Regions from separate parts of the Arthrobacter sp. Soil_N43 genome, predicted to be linked through region 3. Evidence: predicted binding sites of a transcription regulator. Region 3 holds the regulator's gene; each other region holds the start of a gene.
The links. Region 3 encodes HrcA, which represses chaperone genes, less so after heat shock. Its sites were predicted from a motif close to TTNGCACTCGNNNNNNNCGAGTGCNAA; they were not measured.
Positions count from the first base shown of each region.

Region 1: a site for HrcA is predicted at 1,688-1,714, ahead of groES (co-chaperone GroES). Genes of this name have one in related genera too.
Region 2: a site for HrcA is predicted at 2,682-2,708, ahead of AC3A3W_RS19580 (Hsp20/alpha crystallin family protein). Genes of this name have one in related genera too.

Region 1 is NZ_JBDGML010000100.1:16,523-21,910, forward strand. It holds gene AC3A3W_RS13110 (THUMP-like domain-containing protein) at 1-1,162, opposite strand, end outside; gene AC3A3W_RS13115 (hypothetical protein) at 1,216-1,617, shown strand; gene groES (co-chaperone GroES) at 1,873-2,169, shown strand; gene groL (chaperonin GroEL) at 2,257-3,867, shown strand; gene AC3A3W_RS13130 (acyltransferase family protein) at 4,011-5,388, shown strand, end outside.
Region 2 is NZ_JBDGML010000123.1:35,899-41,286, reverse strand. It holds gene AC3A3W_RS19610 (alkaline phosphatase D family protein) at 1-439, opposite strand, end outside; gene AC3A3W_RS19605 (hypothetical protein) at 518-715, opposite strand; gene AC3A3W_RS19600 (hypothetical protein) at 828-1,040, opposite strand; gene AC3A3W_RS19595 (phosphatase PAP2 family protein) at 1,197-1,976, shown strand; gene AC3A3W_RS19590 (MmcQ/YjbR family DNA-binding protein) at 2,036-2,341, shown strand; gene AC3A3W_RS19585 (MerR family transcriptional regulator) at 2,312-2,644, opposite strand; gene AC3A3W_RS19580 (Hsp20/alpha crystallin family protein) at 2,785-3,207, shown strand; gene AC3A3W_RS19575 (J domain-containing protein) at 3,376-3,783, shown strand; gene AC3A3W_RS19570 (hypothetical protein) at 3,780-4,166, shown strand; gene AC3A3W_RS19565 (GH1 family beta-glucosidase) at 4,419-5,388, shown strand, end outside.
Region 3 is NZ_JBDGML010000069.1:10,453-15,840, reverse strand. It holds gene AC3A3W_RS06695 (16S rRNA (uracil(1498)-N(3))-methyltransferase) at 1-222, opposite strand, end outside; gene dnaJ (molecular chaperone DnaJ) at 225-1,352, opposite strand; gene hrcA (heat-inducible transcriptional repressor HrcA) at 1,410-2,423, opposite strand; gene AC3A3W_RS06680 (DUF3097 domain-containing protein) at 2,628-3,482, shown strand; gene AC3A3W_RS06675 (DUF309 domain-containing protein) at 3,606-4,052, shown strand; gene AC3A3W_RS06670 (mycothiol transferase) at 4,062-4,571, shown strand; gene AC3A3W_RS06665 (DUF4870 domain-containing protein) at 4,716-5,135, shown strand; gene hemW (radical SAM family heme chaperone HemW) at 5,239-5,388, opposite strand, start outside.

The sequences.
Region 1 (5,388 bases), on a different contig from region 3:
TCTTGCCGGCCTTCTTCCCGCTGCCTTTGCCCGCCGGGAGGAGCTGTTTCCGCAGCTCCTCGGGAGTGACGGACGTGCCGCGCTTCTTGATGTCCAGCACGCCGATGCCGTTCTCCTTCACCCAGGCCTTGAGCCCCTTCACGCTGTAGGGCATGACCTCCAGGACTTTGTAAGCCCGGGCGAAGGGCGTGTCCACGGCGTCCGGCGCGCAGATGTAGGCGATGTGCTCGTCCACGAGGTGCCCGCCCAGCTGCAGGGCAAGGTCAGCCACGAGGCCCGCGCGGATCACGGCGCCGTCGGGCTCGTAGATGTAGCCCTCGACCGGGCCCACGGGCGCAACCGGGCCGCCGTCGAAATCCTCCGCGCTGGTGAGCTCCGCAGCCCCCTGGGGACCGAGCAGCAGGGCGGCCCTCCGGATCCCCGGCCGGGCAACCGCGTTGAACCAGAGCGTTACCTCGGTGACGTCGCCGCCCACCGAAACCCACTGGGCCTCGCAGCCGGCAGGGATGGAATCATGCGGCATGCCCGGCCCCATCTTGACGCCCACCGCGTGCCCGGAGGCCGCGAGCGATTCGACGAAGGACAGCGGCGGCGAAAAGGCCTCCGGATCCCAGATCCTCTTGGTCCCGGAGGTGGAGGTGGTGCGGCGGGCCGGATCCAGCCACACGCCGTCGGCGTCACCGAGGGCAACAGACGTGGCGTCCGAATGCACCACCGTGGCGTGCGGAAACGGAATGAGGTTGATGGTGGCGCACGCGGCCGTGGTTTCGTCGACCTCCACGGCCGTCACATCGATATCCAGGGACGCCAGGGCCATGGAATCCGCTCCGAGACCGCAGCCGAGGTCGGCCACGTGGCGGATACCCGCCTGGGCGAAGCGCTGGGCATGCCTGGCCGCCACATTAAGCCGGGTTGCCTGTTCGAGGCCGGCCTGGGTGAACAGCATCTGGCGGGCGAATTCGCCGAACTTGGCTTCGGCCTTGGTGCGCAGCCTGGACTGGGTGAGGACCGCGGACACCAGGGCGGGGGAGTGACCCTGCTTCCGAAGGCGTGCATTGAGCGTGAAGGACTGGTCCTCGCGGTACGGACCCAGCGAGGCCAGCAACTGCCATCCTTCTTCGGTGAGGAGCTGGGCGATCTGGTCCTGCGGTGCGTCAGACATGCCCTCAAGCCTAGTGGAGGGCCAGGAGGGCGCTTGCCGATAGGGTGGACTGAATGGACGCCAGCGCAACTCCCAGCCCAGATCACCCTGCCCGCAACCCTGGCGGCGCCGCCCGGTATGCCCACCTGGCCCGGTACGCGCGTCCGGCCCTGATTGCCGGAGTGGCTGTCGCCATCGTCTGCCTCCTGCTGCTCGTGGTCATCTTCCTGCTGAACTCCTTCAACTCCACCGTCTACTCGGTGGGCGGCAAGAACATCAACGACGCAACCGATGAAGCCCGGCAGATCCGGGAGCTGTATTCCGGCGTACGCATCGGAGGCGTGGTGTTCCTGGCCGCCTCGGCGCTGACGGCCGCCGCGGCCGCCGTCGTGCTCGTCCGCCAGCGTAAGAATTCGCCCCAAAGCGACGACGACGGCGGTGAGGACGTCGGGTTCGATGCCCTCACCGGGCGGTGATTGATGCCCTCACCGGGCGGTGATATCCGTCTTACCGGCGCTCCGGCAAATGTTCACCGGAGATGAACTTCTGGCACTCGCCTTGACCGAGTGCTAATCCCTTACATAGAGTCATCGTTAGCACTCTCCCTAGGAGGGTGCTAACACATGAAGAACTGCCAGCCTGGCTGCTGCCGGCACCGCGACGACGGTTTGCACGCTGAGGCGCAACAGTTTTCCAGTCCACAAATTTGCTGACGAAAAGGAGAGGTCCGAGTGTCGGTCTCTATTAAGCCTCTTGAGGATCGTATTGTTGTCCGCCCGCTCGAAGCCGAGCAGACCACGGCTTCTGGCCTGGTTATCCCGGACTCCGCGCAGGAGAAGCCCCAGGAAGGCGAAGTTGTTGCAGTTGGCCCCGGCCGCTTCGATGACAACGGCAACCGCGTTCCGGTCGACGTAACCATCGGCGACGTCGTCATCTACTCCAAGTACGGCGGAACTGAAGTCAAGACCGGCGGCGAAGAGTACCTCGTGCTGTCTGCCCGCGACGTTCTGGCGATCGTCGTTAAGTAACTCTTTGGATCCCCGCGCCGCCGATCTTGTCTGATTCACGTCAGGCCGGTCGGCAGCGCGGGGTTTCTGTCTTGAAAGGACAAAACCATGGCAAAGCAGCTTGCGTTCAACGACGCTGCCCGCCGGTCTCTTGAAGCCGGCATCGACAAGCTCGCCAACACGGTCAAGGTGACGCTTGGTCCCCGCGGCCGCAACGTCGTGCTGGACAAGAAGTGGGGCGCCCCCACCATCACCAACGACGGCGTCACCATCGCCCGTGAAGTGGAACTGGACGACCCCTACGAAAACCTTGGCGCCCAGCTGGCCAAGGAAGTAGCCACCAAGACCAACGACGTCGCCGGCGACGGCACCACCACCGCCACCGTGCTCGCACAGGCCCTGGTCAAGGAAGGCCTGCGCAACGTTGCTGCAGGTGCCGCTCCGGGCCAGATCAAGCGCGGCATCGAGGTTTCCGTTGAAGCCGTTGCAGCCCGCCTGCTCGAGAACGCCCGCCCCGTCGAGGGCACCCAGGTGGCCAACGTGGCAGCAATCTCCGCGCAGAGCGACGAGGTCGGCGAGCTGCTGGCCGAAGCGTTCGGCAAGGTCGGCAAGGATGGTGTGATCACCATCGAGGAGTCCTCCACGACGCAGACCGAGCTGGTCCTCACCGAGGGCATGCAGTTCGACAAGGGCTACCTGTCCCCGTACTTCGTCACCGACGCGGAGCGCCAGGAGGCCGTCCTCGAGGACGCCCTGATCCTGATCAACCAGGGCAAGATCTCTGCAGTCCAGGAATTCCTGCCGCTGCTGGAAAAGGCGCTGCAGAGCTCCAAGCCGCTGTTCATCATTGCCGAGGACATCGAGGGCGAGGCCCTGTCCACGCTGATCGTCAACCGCATCCGCGGCACCCTGAACGTCGTTGCCGTCAAGGCTCCGGGCTTCGGTGACCGCCGCAAGGCCATGCTGCAGGACATTGCCACCCTCACCGGTGCGCAGGTTGTCTCCCCGGAGCTGGGCCTGAGCCTGGACACCGTTGGCCTGGAAGTGCTGGGCACCGCCCGCCGCATCACGGTCACCAAGGACAACACAACCATCGTTGACGGCGCCGGTTCGGCCGAGGACGTCGCGGCACGGGTTGCCCAGCTGCGTGCCGAGCTGACCCGCACCGATTCCGACTGGGACAAGGAAAAGCTGCAGGAACGCCTGGCCAAGCTGGCCGGCGGCATCGGCGTGATCAAGGTCGGCGCTGCCACCGAGGTTGAGCTGAAGGAAAAGAAGCACCGCATCGAAGATGCCGTGTCCTCCACCCGCGCCGCCCTCGAAGAAGGCATCGTGGCCGGCGGCGGTTCCGCGCTGATCCACGCCCTGAAGGCGCTCGACGAGGACCCCGCTGTTACCGCCCTCGAGGGTGACGCAGCAGCTGCCGTGGGCATCGTCCGCCGCGCGCTGGTCCAGCCGCTGCGCTGGATTGCCCAGAACGCCGGATTCGACGGCTACGTGGTCACCGCCAAGGTCGCCGAGCTCGAAACCAACAACGGCTTCAACGCCAAGTCCGGCGAGTACGAGGACCTGATCGCAGCGGGCGTCATCGACCCCGTCAAGGTCACCCGTGCTGCCCTGCGCAACGCGGCCTCCATCGCTGCGCTGGTTCTCACCACCGAGACCCTTGTTGTTGAGAAGCCCGCCGAGGAAGACGAGCACGCAGGCCACAGCCACTAGGCTGCAGCCATCCTGCACGTCCTGAAGGGGCGGTCCAGCGCTTGCTGGGCCGCCCTTTTTGCATGTCCACACAGGCGTGCCGGTTTGGCCCTGAAGATCACGAAACGGTAACATGGATGTTTTGTGCCGCCGGTCTTGAGGGGATGTTTGTGCCAGTAGCGAGAACGACGGGCCAGCGGGGCAGCGGCTCACGCCATCATGCCGGTGAGGTTACGCGGTCCGCCCAGGTCAAGGCCAAACAGGGTTACCGTCCCGAGGTCCAGGGGCTCCGGGCCCTCGCCGTGCTTATGGTGGTCACCTACCATGTCTGGCTGGGACGCGTCTCCGGCGGCGTGGACATCTTCCTGCTGATCTCCGCGTTCCTGCTCACGCTGTCCTTTGTCCGCAAAGTGGAAAACGGCAGGCCGCTGCGCCTGGTGAGCCACTGGCTGCACCTCTTCAAACGGCTGATTCCGGCCGCCGTCGTCGTAATTCTCGGAGTCCTGGCGGGCACCTGGCTGGTCATCCCGCAGAGCCGCTGGCCGGACGTCCTCAACGAGGCCTGGGCGTCGCTGCTCTACCGGCAGAACTGGCTGCTCGCGGACACCGCGGTGGACTACTACGCCCAGGACCACGCGGGCGCCAGTCCGCTGCAGCACTTCTGGTCCCTGTCCATCCAAGGCCAGGTGTTCATTCTGTGGCCGCTCATCTTCGCCGGGGCCGCCCTCGTGTTGCGGCTGCTCCGGCGCCGCCGGGAAATCAGTTACCGGCTGGTGCTGCTGGTGGCCTTCACCGGCCTCTTCATCGCCTCCCTCGTCTTCTCCATCGAGCAGACGGCCACGAACCAGGCCTACGCCTACTTCGATACCCGGACCCGGCTCTGGGAATTCGCACTGGGATCGCTGCTGGCGCTGTCCCTGCCGTACCTGAAGCCCGGCAAGACGGTGCGCGTGATCCTGGGCTGGGCCGGGCTGGCGGCCATGATCTCCTGCGGCCTGGTCCTGACCGTGGACCGGTCCTTTCCCGGCTTCATCGCACTGTGGCCCACGCTGGCCGCCGCGGCCATCATCATCGCGGGGCAAAGCGGCAGCCGGTTCGGCGTGGACCGGGTCCTGAGCTCCAGGCCGCTGGTTGCCCTCGGCGACAACTCCTACGCGCTCTACCTCTGGCACTGGCCCATCCTCGTCCTGGCCCTTGCAGGAACCGGAATCGAGAAGCCCAACCTCGTGCAGGGCCTGGCCATCGTGGCTGCGTCCGTGGTCCTTGCCGTGCTCACCACCCGCTTCGTGGAAAAGCCGCTGCGGGAGTGGCACTGGCCGCAGCTGCGGGCCTGGCGGACCGCCGTCGTCATCGTTGCCTGCGGCGCCCTGCTGGCCGGCCCCGTGGCCGTCTGGCAGACCAGGCTGACGGCAGAGGAGGCTGCTGCCGCCGCGCAACCGCGCGAACTGACGCCGGGTGCGGCCGCCCTGGCGCCCGAAAATGCCGGCAAACCCACCCCGGAGGCCACGGTCATTCCGGCCCCCGCGGCCATGAAAAACGAAT
Region 2 (5,388 bases), on a different contig from region 3:
CGTGCCAGGCCGGGCTGGTCAGTGTGCGGCCAACGGGGCTGATATGGCGGCCGGCGCGGAAGCGGTAGAAGTATTCGCGGCCCGGCTTCAGCCCGCGCAGTTCGACGTGCACCGAGTGGGCGCTCGCAGGAACAGCCTGCTGGACGCCGCGCTGGACCACCCTGCGCATGGCAGGGTCTTCGGCCACTTCCCATGCCACGCCAACCGTGCGTGTCGGCATGCCGCCAAGTCCGTCCTCAGCCAGCGGGCTGAGGGCCAGGCGCGTCCAGATCACGAACCCGTCAGGCCACGGATCGCCGGAGGCAATGCCAAGGGTGAACGGATCGGCCGGGAGGCTGGCCTCCGAGTTCCGCTGGTCGGCGACGGCCGTGCCCGGCAGGGCAATGATGAGGCCGGCACCCAGGCCGGTGGTGATGAGCGTTCTGCGCGAAATGTCCATGGCCCGAACCTAGCCAGCCCGTTTGGACAGCCGAGGACGCGCGCGTGAATCCCGGGTGAACGCCCGTGCGCCCTTGTGCTACTGGGAAGGCTGCGGCACCTCGCAGGCCATCTTGGGATTGACCCCCATGTAGTTCAAGGGCCCGGCGACGACCGTAATCGCCACAGTTCCGGCCTCGGTGCACGAGTCCGGCGAGCCGCCGAAATATCCCCGCTGGAAGGCGGCGAAAGCGCCGATGATGAGCCAGATGATCACTAGCGTTCCGACGATCCTCATGGAATCCTCCGTAGCCCCGTTGCCACTCCAGTGTGTGTCCAATTATCCACCGCGGGCGGGTTCCAGGACAGGGCTCCCGGGGCACACCGGAGGCGGGCCGGGAAGCTGAGGGTCAGCTGGGCTCTGTTGTTTCCACCGGGGTTTGTTCCACGTCCGGGGTGTCCTCGGCTGTGGCTACCGATGTTTCTCCCCGCGCCGAAGAGTCCCCGGCCTCGGTCCCCTCTTCCGGTTCGAAAGTGTTGGCCTCGCCGGCCCCGAGCCCGACGCCGTTTTCCGAACCCGGAACGGTGCCGCCCTCGCCGGTGCCAGTGCTTTCGGTGCTCATGGTCGTCTCCTGAATCCTCGTAGGGCTGGGAAACCCACGGTAACAGCGGCAGCCTGGCTTCGTAAGAGGCCCGGAGGCTTCGCCCCGCGTCCGCGCAGGAAGGGATAATCTTCAACACAGAACCGTTCATTCCATCGTGCACAGTCAGGAATCCACGTGGCAGACGAACCAGCAGGCAAGGCGGGGTGGTGGCGGGTCTTCCACGACAAGTTCGTGGTCGAGGAACGCTACATGGATGCCAGTGCGCGGAAGGCGCTGTACATCACTGCAGCAGTCCTTGCCCTGGTGGGCGCATTCTTCTTCTTCCTGACGCTGACTGACGTGCTGGAGCAGGACGGCCTGGCAAGCGCCGATGAGTCGGCCCGGAGGTGGCTGCTCTCCACCCGGTCAGAGGCGCTGACCGTTGTCATGATCATCCTGGCGGTTGTCTTCGGCCCGGTTGCGCTGCCGATCATCGTGCTGGTGGTTACCCTCGCATGGGGCATCCTGGCCAAACACGCCTGGCGGCCGGTCCTGCTTGCGGCGGCCATGGTCACGGGTGTTGGACTGGCCCAGCTCATTGGCCATTCCGTCGAACGCACGCGCCCGCCTGTTGAACTCATGCTGTTCGGTGCCGACCATACGTTTTCGTTTCCCTCCGGGCATGTCCTCGGTGCCTCGGATTTCCTGCTCGTGACCGCTTTCCTGGTCTTCTCCCGCCACCGGCATCCGAAGGTCACCGTCATCGGCTTTATCTTCGCCATCATCGGCGTGGTCCTGGCCGCCCTCAGCAGGCTCTACCTGGGCTACCACTGGGTGAGCGACGCCGTGGCCTCGGTGTCTCTGTCCCTGGTGGTGCTCGGGGCCGTGATAGCTGTGGACACCTGGCGGACCGCCAGGGTGCCGGGCGAAGCGGTGACCGGAGAACTGTCAAAGGCTGATTCCCCGGCGGACTAACCGCCGCAGCAGCCTCCTGCGAGGGTTGCTGCAGTTTCCGGCCGGTGCCAGAGTGGGGCATGGCCACTGAAGACGATGTCCGCAGAATCTGCCTCGCGCTGCCCGGGGTCACGGAGCGCAGCAGCTGGAACCAGCCGGCGTGGTTCGCAAAATCCCTGATGGCCCGGATGTGGGAAGAGGGCGTGCTGACGGTCAAAACCGCGGAGCGGGAGGCCCTCGCGGGTACTGATCCAGACACCTACTTCTGGACGCCGCATCACGAGCGGTCGCCCCAGCTGGTCCTGGTCAGGCTTTCACGGCTCGATGACGGCGAACTCGCGGAGCTGTTGGAAGAATCATTCCTGCTGGCCGGCGGGCGGATATGAGTCCAGGAGCCGGGCGTTGCGGGCACGGGCGCGTTCAAGCTGCCGGCGGAGCCTGGCGTTGTCCACTTCGAGTTCCAGCACTTTCGCCACTCCTGCCAGGTTGAGCCCCTCCTCAAGAAGCTCACCGATCCGTCGCAGCACTGCCAGGTCCGAATCGCTGTATTGCCGCGTCCCTCCGGAGGTCCGCCCGGGGGTCAGCAATCCGCGCCGTTCGTACAGCCGGATGTTTTGCTGGCCGGTGCCGAGCAGATCAGCCACCACGGAAATTGCGTAAAGGCCCCTGCCTTCGTCCTGATCTGCCACGATGCTTCCCTCGGTTGCGAATACTTTTGATGTGCCTCTTGCACCAGTTTGACACCAGTGCTATAAAAAATCTATATCCACCGCCATAGATGAGCTGGTGGATAACCCTGAATCACTACGTGCTGAAGGAGTGGGAAATGATGCTGATCCGTACCGACCCGTTCCGTGAGCTTGACCGGCTCACCCAGCAGGTCTTCGGAACCGCCGCCCGCCCGGCTGCCATGCCCATGGACGCCTGGCAGGAGGACGGGGAGTTTGTGGTGGCCTTTGATCTTCCCGGCGTGCTGCCCGAGAAGGTAGACCTCAATGTGGAGCGGAACGTCCTGACCGTCAGGGCTGAACGCCAGGATCCCACGCAGCCCAATGTTGAGCTGGTGGTGGCCGAGCGGCCGCGCGGAGTTTTCAGCCGCCAACTGATCCTCGCCGACACCCTCGATACCGAGAACATCAAGGCGAGTTACGACTCCGGTGTGCTGACGCTTCGAATCCCCGTGGCGGAACAGGCCAAGCCGCGCAAGATTGAAATCGAAAGCAAGGGCCAGCTCCACCAGATCGGAACCTGAGTCCGGCGGCCCTTGGCACGGCTGTCCAGCGCTGTCGCCAGGGCGGCTTCCGGCTCAGGCCGGAGGCCGCTCCGGGTCCTCAGCGGCCCGCATGGTCCCGGGGGTCGCTGAGCCAGTAAAGCCTGTGGACCGACTGAAGCCTGTGGACACCAGGAGAGGGGCAATGCCATGCTCGGCAATTTCCCGGATCACTACGCGGCCCTGAACGTGCCGCGTACGGCCACCCAGCGGGAAATAGCGCGTGCTTACCGGTCCCTCCTCCGAACGCACCATCCGGACCTGGCCGGTCCCACGGCAGCGCCCGCTGAACTGCAGCTCATCATGCAGGCCTTCGAGGTGCTCCGAGACCCGAGGCGGCGCCTTGCCTACGACCGCGAGGTTCTGGGGAATGACGCGAACGAACAAAGGCCGGCGCCGGCCGGCCCCCGGGCCGGCCCGTCCGGAGACCATTCCCGCGAGGTCCCCGTGCGGCATGTCCGGCACGAGGACCCGCCGCTGCGGGCAACACCCGTCCGGTGGGAAAGCGGGCCGTGGGCCACCATCCGTTTCAACCCCCGAGGAGAACAGCGACGATGAGCGATTGGCGCCGATACGATTCCCACCTGATCCCTGCCTTTCATGAGCGGTTTGAAGAACGCTGGGGCAAGAACACTGCGCCGTTCCTGGATCCGGAGGCCCACGAAGAGCCCCTTCCGCGTGCGCAGTGGATCAACCCCGCCACCGGCGCAGCCCTGGCTGTCGTGCCCATCTGGACGGACGACGACCGCCAGCACCGGTCGTTTGGGGTCTTCTACCTGCCGCCCGGAGGGGACATCTGGGTGCTCCGCCCGGGCTTCACTGGCTACCTGGAACCGGGGGAGGACGGGTCTGAGCACCTGCTGGCCCTGAGGAACGACGCCTTCAAGAAAGCCGTCGCCCACGCCAAGGATTTCCTGTTCGGCCCCGCAGTGATGCACTAGGCGGCTGGGCGTAGGCAGCGTCCGGTGCCTGCCGCCGTCGCGGGGCATGTCTAGTCTCGTCAGGGGTCGCGGCCTGTGTCATTCTGGAAGGCACCGCAAGTGCAGACGAAGGAGAATGCCAGCCCGGCCCGGTTCACGAGCCCGCAGGAAACGTGATTTCAGTGATCAAGGGTGGTGGCTTGCTGGCCTAAACGGGCAGTTTCAGGCAAACTCTTCTTCTGCCCATTTTCGAGACGACATAGAGGTCCGCCCATGCATCCCTCCGCCAAACAGTTGGCAGCGAAGATTCCGCCGGGCTTCACGCTGGGGGTGGCCACCGCCGCCTTCCAGATAGAAGGCGCCCTTGACGAGGACGGCCGGGGGAAGGCCGGCTGGGACGTCTTCGCGGCCAAGCCCGGCACCATCGTGGACGGCCACAGCCCGGCCGTGGCCTGCGACCACTATCACCGCATGCCGCAGGACGTGGCGCTCATGAAGGAACTGGGTATCGATTCGTACCGGTTCTCCCTCTCCTGGCCCCGGATCCAGCCAGGAGGCAGCGGGCCTGTGAACCGGGCCGGGCTGGATTTCTACGACCGGCTGCTTGATGAGCTTCTGGAAAACGGGATATCCCCCATGGTGACCCTCTACCACTGGGACACGCCGCTGGCGCTGGACGAGGCAGGCGGATGGCTGAACAGGGACACCGCTTACCGGCTGGCGGAATTTGCCGCCATTGCCGCGGCCGCGTACGGGGACCGCGTGGCCCGCTGGGTGACCATCAACGAACCGGCCACGGTGACCACCAACGGTTATGCGCTGGGCCTGCACTCACCGGGAAAGGCGGACTTCGCGAACGGGCTGCCCTCGATCCATCACCAGCTGCTTGGCCACGGTTTGGCGCTCCAGGCACTGCGGGCGGCCAAGGTGCCGGGGGAGATCGGTATGTCGAACGTGTACTCGCCGATGGTGCCCAATTCCGCCAATCCACTGGACAGGCTGAGCGCCGGCGCCATGGATGTGGCCCAGAACCGCGTCTACGCGGACCCCATCCTCGCCGGAAAGTATCCCGACCTCGTCCGCCTGGGGAAGTTCTTTTCCTCGTTTGAGCATCCCGACGAAGACATGGCCATCATTTCCCAGCCGCTGGACTTCTACGGGCTCAACTACTACATGCCCACCAGGGTTGCGGCCGGCGGGGGAGACAGCCCGGTGCCGGCTGCCATGGCGGAAGCCATCGGCG
Region 3 (5,388 bases):
CGTGACGGACGTGCACTCGACGGTCAGTTCCGCGGGCGCGGTGTGCTGTACGGTTCCGGTCATGCGCCGGCCCGCGCCGTCGGCGATGTCGACCGGCTCCCCCACACCCAGCCGTTTGACTGTCACCGCATGGCGGGCCTCGGCGCCGTCCAGCACAAAAACCGAACCGGGCTGTGTGGTGTCCAGTGTTCCGGCAGCGGTGAAAAATACGGGATTGCTCACCGCTACAGGTTACCGAGGCGGTCCCGGAGCTTCGCGAAGACGCCGCCGCTCGCGGCGAGCTTGCCCTCGGAGAACTGTTCGCCGCGGAGCTTGGCGAGCTGACGCAGCAGGTCTTCCTGGGCGGGGTCGAGCTTGGCGGGCGTCTCGACCTGCAGGTGGACCTTGAGGTCCCCGCGACCATAGCCCCGCAAGTGCGTGACGCCGAGCCCGCGGAGGGTGATGACTTCGCCCGACTGCGTGCCGGCCTTGACGTCGATGTCCTGCTTGCCGTCGAAGGTGTCCAGGCTCAGCTCGGTGCCGAGGGCCGCAGCGGTCATGGGGATGTTGAGCGTGGCGTGGAGGTCATCGCCGTCGCGGACGTAGGTGGGGTCGTTGTTGACGCGGATTTCAACGTAGAGGTCGCCGGACGGCCCGCCGGCCGGACCGGCTTCGCCCTGCCCGGACAGCTGGATCCGGGTGCCCGTGGCCACACCGGCGGGGACCTTGATGGTCAGCGACCGCCGGCTGCGGATCCGGCCCTGGCCGCTGCACTCGTTGCAGGGATCCTTGATGACGGTTCCGAAGCCCTCGCAGGATCCGCAGGGTGCGGACGTCATGACCTGGCCGAGGATGGAACGCACGGCGCGCTGGACCTGGCCACTGCCGCCGCAGATGTCGCAGCGTTCCGGATGAGTGCCTTCGCGGCAGCAGGAGCCGTCACACGTGGGGCAGACGACGGCGGTATCGACTTCGAGCTTCTTGTTGGCGCCAAAGACGGCGTCGCGCAGGTCGATCCGGACGCTGATGAGGGCGTCCTGCCCCCGCCGGACACGCGACGCCGGGCCGGCGGTTCCGCCGGCGCCGAAGAAGGTGTCGAAGATGTCCTGGAACGCGAACCCCTGGCCGGCGTAGCTGCCGCCGCCGAAGCCGTTGTCCGTGCCGTTCTCGTTGCCCGTGGTGTCATAAACCCTGCGCTTCTGCGGATCGGACAGCACCTCGTAGGCATGGGTGACCGCCTTGAACCGGTCAGACGCTTCAGCTCCCGGGTTCACGTCCGGGTGCAGGGTGCGGGCCAGCTTGCGGTAGGCCTTTTTGATCTCTTCTCCGGTGGCTTCCGGGGAGACTCCGAGAACGTCGTAGTGGCTGCTCAAAGTTCGTATCTCTTCCTGGTTATGGTGCCTGGGTATCGGACTCATTCGGCCGCGGGATCACGGACCGAGAATCCTCGAAAGGTAGCGGGCCACCGCGCGGACGGCGGCCATGGTGGTGGGATAGTCCATGCGGGTGGGCCCAAGGATGCCGATTTTCGCGGTGGCGTCGGGTCCATAGCCGGTGGCAACCACCGACGCCTCGGCGAGCCCGTCGTAGGGGTTCTCCCGGCCAATGCTCACGGCGACTCCACGGGGGTCCTGTGCCATGTCGCTGAGGAGCCGCAGCATGACCACCTGTTCCTCGAGGGCCTCGAGGACGGGTCCGATGCTGAGCGGGAAGTCCACGTTGGACCGTGCGAGATTGGCGGTGCCGGCCATGACCATGCGGTCTTCCCTGCTGCTGTGCGAGAGGGCCTCGAGGGCCCTGCTGAGGGCGACGGCAGCCGGCCGTTCGGCCGGAGCGCAGCCGGCCACGACGGCGGCGAGGTACTGGGGCAGCATGGTCAGCGCCGTGCCTGCGACGCCCGCAAGGAACCTGGTCCGCAACGCGGTCAGCGTGTCTTCGCTGAGTTCCTGGCCGACGTCGACGACGCGCTGCTCGACCTTGCCCGAGTCGGCGATCAGCACGATGAGGACCTTGCGCGGCGCCAACTGGACGAATTCAATGTGGCGCACCACGGCCCGGCTCAGGTGCGGGTACTGCACCACGGCCACCTGGTTGGTCAGCTGCGCCAGGAGCCTGACCGTGCGCTCCAGGACGTCGTCGAGATCGTCGGACCCCTCCAGCAGTGACTGGATGGCACGGCGCTCGGCCGGAGACAGTGGCTTGACCGCCGAAATCTGGTCCACAAAAAGCCGGTAGCCCTTGTCGGTGGGAATCCTGCCGGCGCTGGTGTGCGGGGCGGTGATGAGTCCCTCGTCCTCAAGCGCAGCCATGTCGTTGCGGATGGTGGCGCTGGAAACCCCCAAATGGTGGCGCTCGACCAGCGCCTTGGATCCGACAGGCTCGCGGGAATGGACGTAGTCCTCCACAATGGCGCGCAGCACCTCAAGCTTGCGTGGTTCGCTCACAATCCACCTCCGATCAACTGTTTTTGCGGGCAAGGGCAGGCAGCACATGGTTAGCACTCGACATCCCTAAGTGCTAACCAGTCTAATATGAGACGGCCCGTTGTTAGCATTGGTACCGCTCCGGGCGAAATTCCGGGCCCGTGTCCGGCCGGAGGCTGTTTACCGGCCGGGCGGCAGCCTCCTAGCGCAAAGCGGTGTTTAACTATGCAGTACCAGACCTGGGGCCCGCAGGAGATTGCAGCGCCCGCCAAGAACAGTTTGCCGGAAGTGCCGGTTGAGCGCGGCATGGTGCTGGAGGACGTGCAGTCCGGCTGGGTGGGGGCGGTGACGCGGGTAGAGAAGTCCGGCGGGATGCATGTGGTGGCCCTTGAGGACCGCCGCGGCAAGTCCCGTTCCTTCCGGCTTGGCTTCGGGTTCCTGCTGGAGGGCCAGCCCATCCGGCTGATGCCGCCGGCTCCGGCCGCCAAACGGCCAGGTTCCGGCCCGGCTGGACGGACGGCGTCGGGCTCCGTCCGTGTGGAGGGCCAGCGCGCCCAGGTGGCCAAGGCCAGCCGGATCTGGGTTGAAGGCAAGCACGACGCTGAACTCGTGGAGAAGGTCTGGGGCGACGACCTTCGGGTGGAGGGAATCGTCGTCGAGCCCCTTCACGGCATCGACGACCTGGCCGGGGCGGTCGCCGCTTTCCGGCCGGGACCGGGCCGCAGGCTGGGCGTCCTCGTGGATCACCTTGTCCCGGACTCCAAGGAGTCACGCATTGCGGAGGCCGTCATGGCGTCGCCCGGCGCCGCGGGGAACGTACTCATCGTGGGCCACCCCTACGTGGATGTCTGGCAGGCCATCCGGCCCTCCGTCCTGGGGATCGAGCAGTGGCCGGTGGTGCCCAGGGGCACCGACTGGAAGACCGGGATCCTGGCCGCCTTCGGCTGGCCGCACGCCACGAAGGAGGACGTCGGCCTGGGCTGGCAGAAGCTCCTGGGTGCGGTGCGGACCTACGCCGATCTCGAACCTGCCCTGCTGGGGCGGGTGGAGGAGGTCATCGACTTCCTCACCGTGCCCTAGTCGAGCCGGGCGTGTCATCGCAGCACCGATCAACAATTCTGGCGGGTCCCTTCGAAGGGGCGGACGTAGCATGGGGTGTATGAACGCGGGCAGGTACCAGAGACGCTCAGGGCGGAAACGGCAATGACCGGCGACCGGGACCGGGATGCTTTCCGGCGCCCGCGGCAGTCCCGGCCACGTGACGCGCTTGGCCGGCCGCTGCCGTACGGAAGCGTTGGAGTCGAGCCGGTCCCGGAGGAGCCGCTGCCGCCGGAGCAGACGTTAGTCTCGGCCAGGAACCTGCTGGACGCGGGCCGGCCCTTCGCCGCCCATGAAGTACTCGAGGCGCGCTGGAAAGCCGGACCGGCCGAAGAACGCAACCTCTGGCAAGGGCTCGCCCAGATCTGTGTCGGGCTCACCCACGCCGCCCGCGGGAACAGCGTTGGCGCGCTCCGGCTCGTCGAGCGCGGTGCGGCACGGCTCGAGGAGTACCGTTCCGGCGAGGGACCAACCTACGGGCTCGATCTGTCCGCCGTTGTGGGCTGCGCACGTGAGCGGTTACACACCGGCGGGCGAGCCGGCGATCAGTAAGGTGACCCGATGAAATCCAACGAATTGCTGCTTGACGCCTTCGGCCGGATCCATGACACCGTGGCCGCCACCCTGGACGGGACCGACGACGGATCCCTGATCCGCCGGCCCGCGGGCAACGGAAACTCAATTGCCTGGCTGATCTGGCACCTCGGCCGGATAGAGGACTCGCAGGTCGCCGCCGCCGCCGGCCTGGACCAGGTGTGGCTCTCACAGGGGTTTGCCGGCCGCTTCGGACTGCCGCTGCCCGACCGCGACACAGGGTACGGCCATTCGACCGACCAGGTGGACGCCGTGCATGCCACGCCGGAGATGTTGCGCGCATACTACGACGCTGTTCACCGGCAGACTGTGGAGTTCCTGAAATCTCTTGGCGACGAGGACTTCGACCGCGTCGTCGACTACCGCTGGGATCCGCCGGTGACTCTGGGCGTGCGGCTGGTCAGCACTATTGCCGATTGCCTCCAGCACGTGGGGCAGGCCGCGTACGCCAAGGGCTTGGGCCAGGCACACGGTTAGAGGCAGGCTCGGCGGCGCGTCATTCATTCCGCGCCCGACCCAGTATTCTTGAAAGGGCGCCTTCCGCGCTGCCGCCGTCCGGGTTACCGGCCGGGGGCGAATACCGGCACCAACGCACCAACGCAAGCTTAAGGAAGACTCACCGTGGCAGAAGACGCTCGTGACCGCAGGGACCACCAGTCCGGCCCTGACGTGCCCCAGTACCATGGCGTGCCTGCCAATGCGCTTCCGCTGACAGCCAGCGAGGACCGGCAGTGGGCCACGCTGGCCCACTTCGGCGGCATCCTCGGCTGCGTTCCGGCGCTGCTGATCTACCTGATTTTCCGGGAGCGGGGTCCGTTCACGGCCCAGGAATCCAAGGAAGCCCTCAACTTCACGCTGCCTCCCACCATCGCGGCCGTTCTTGCCAACCTCCTGGTGCTCCTCCCGGTGGTGGGCAATGTTTTCGCCGTCATTGCCACGCTGATCTGGATCGCATTGACGTGCTTTGCGGTGTCCGCCGGCATCCACGTCAACCGGGGCCAGCCGCACCGGTACCAGTTCAACCTGCGCTGGATTAAGTAAGCGCACAAGGCGGCGGCCCCAGACCTCTTCGGTTCTGGGGCCGCTGTTTTTTAAGCCATGCGACGGTTGTTTGAGCCATGCGCCAGTGGCGCGGGCTGGAGCTTCAGTCCGGCAGGATCCTGCGGACCACGGCGTCGGCCAGCAGCCGGCCCTTGAGGGTGAGGACCAGCCGGCCGCGGAAGGCGTCGGCCGGCACCACAAGACCGTCGGCGATAAGCCCGGCCACAGCGTGCCTGCCGTCGAAGGACAGTGT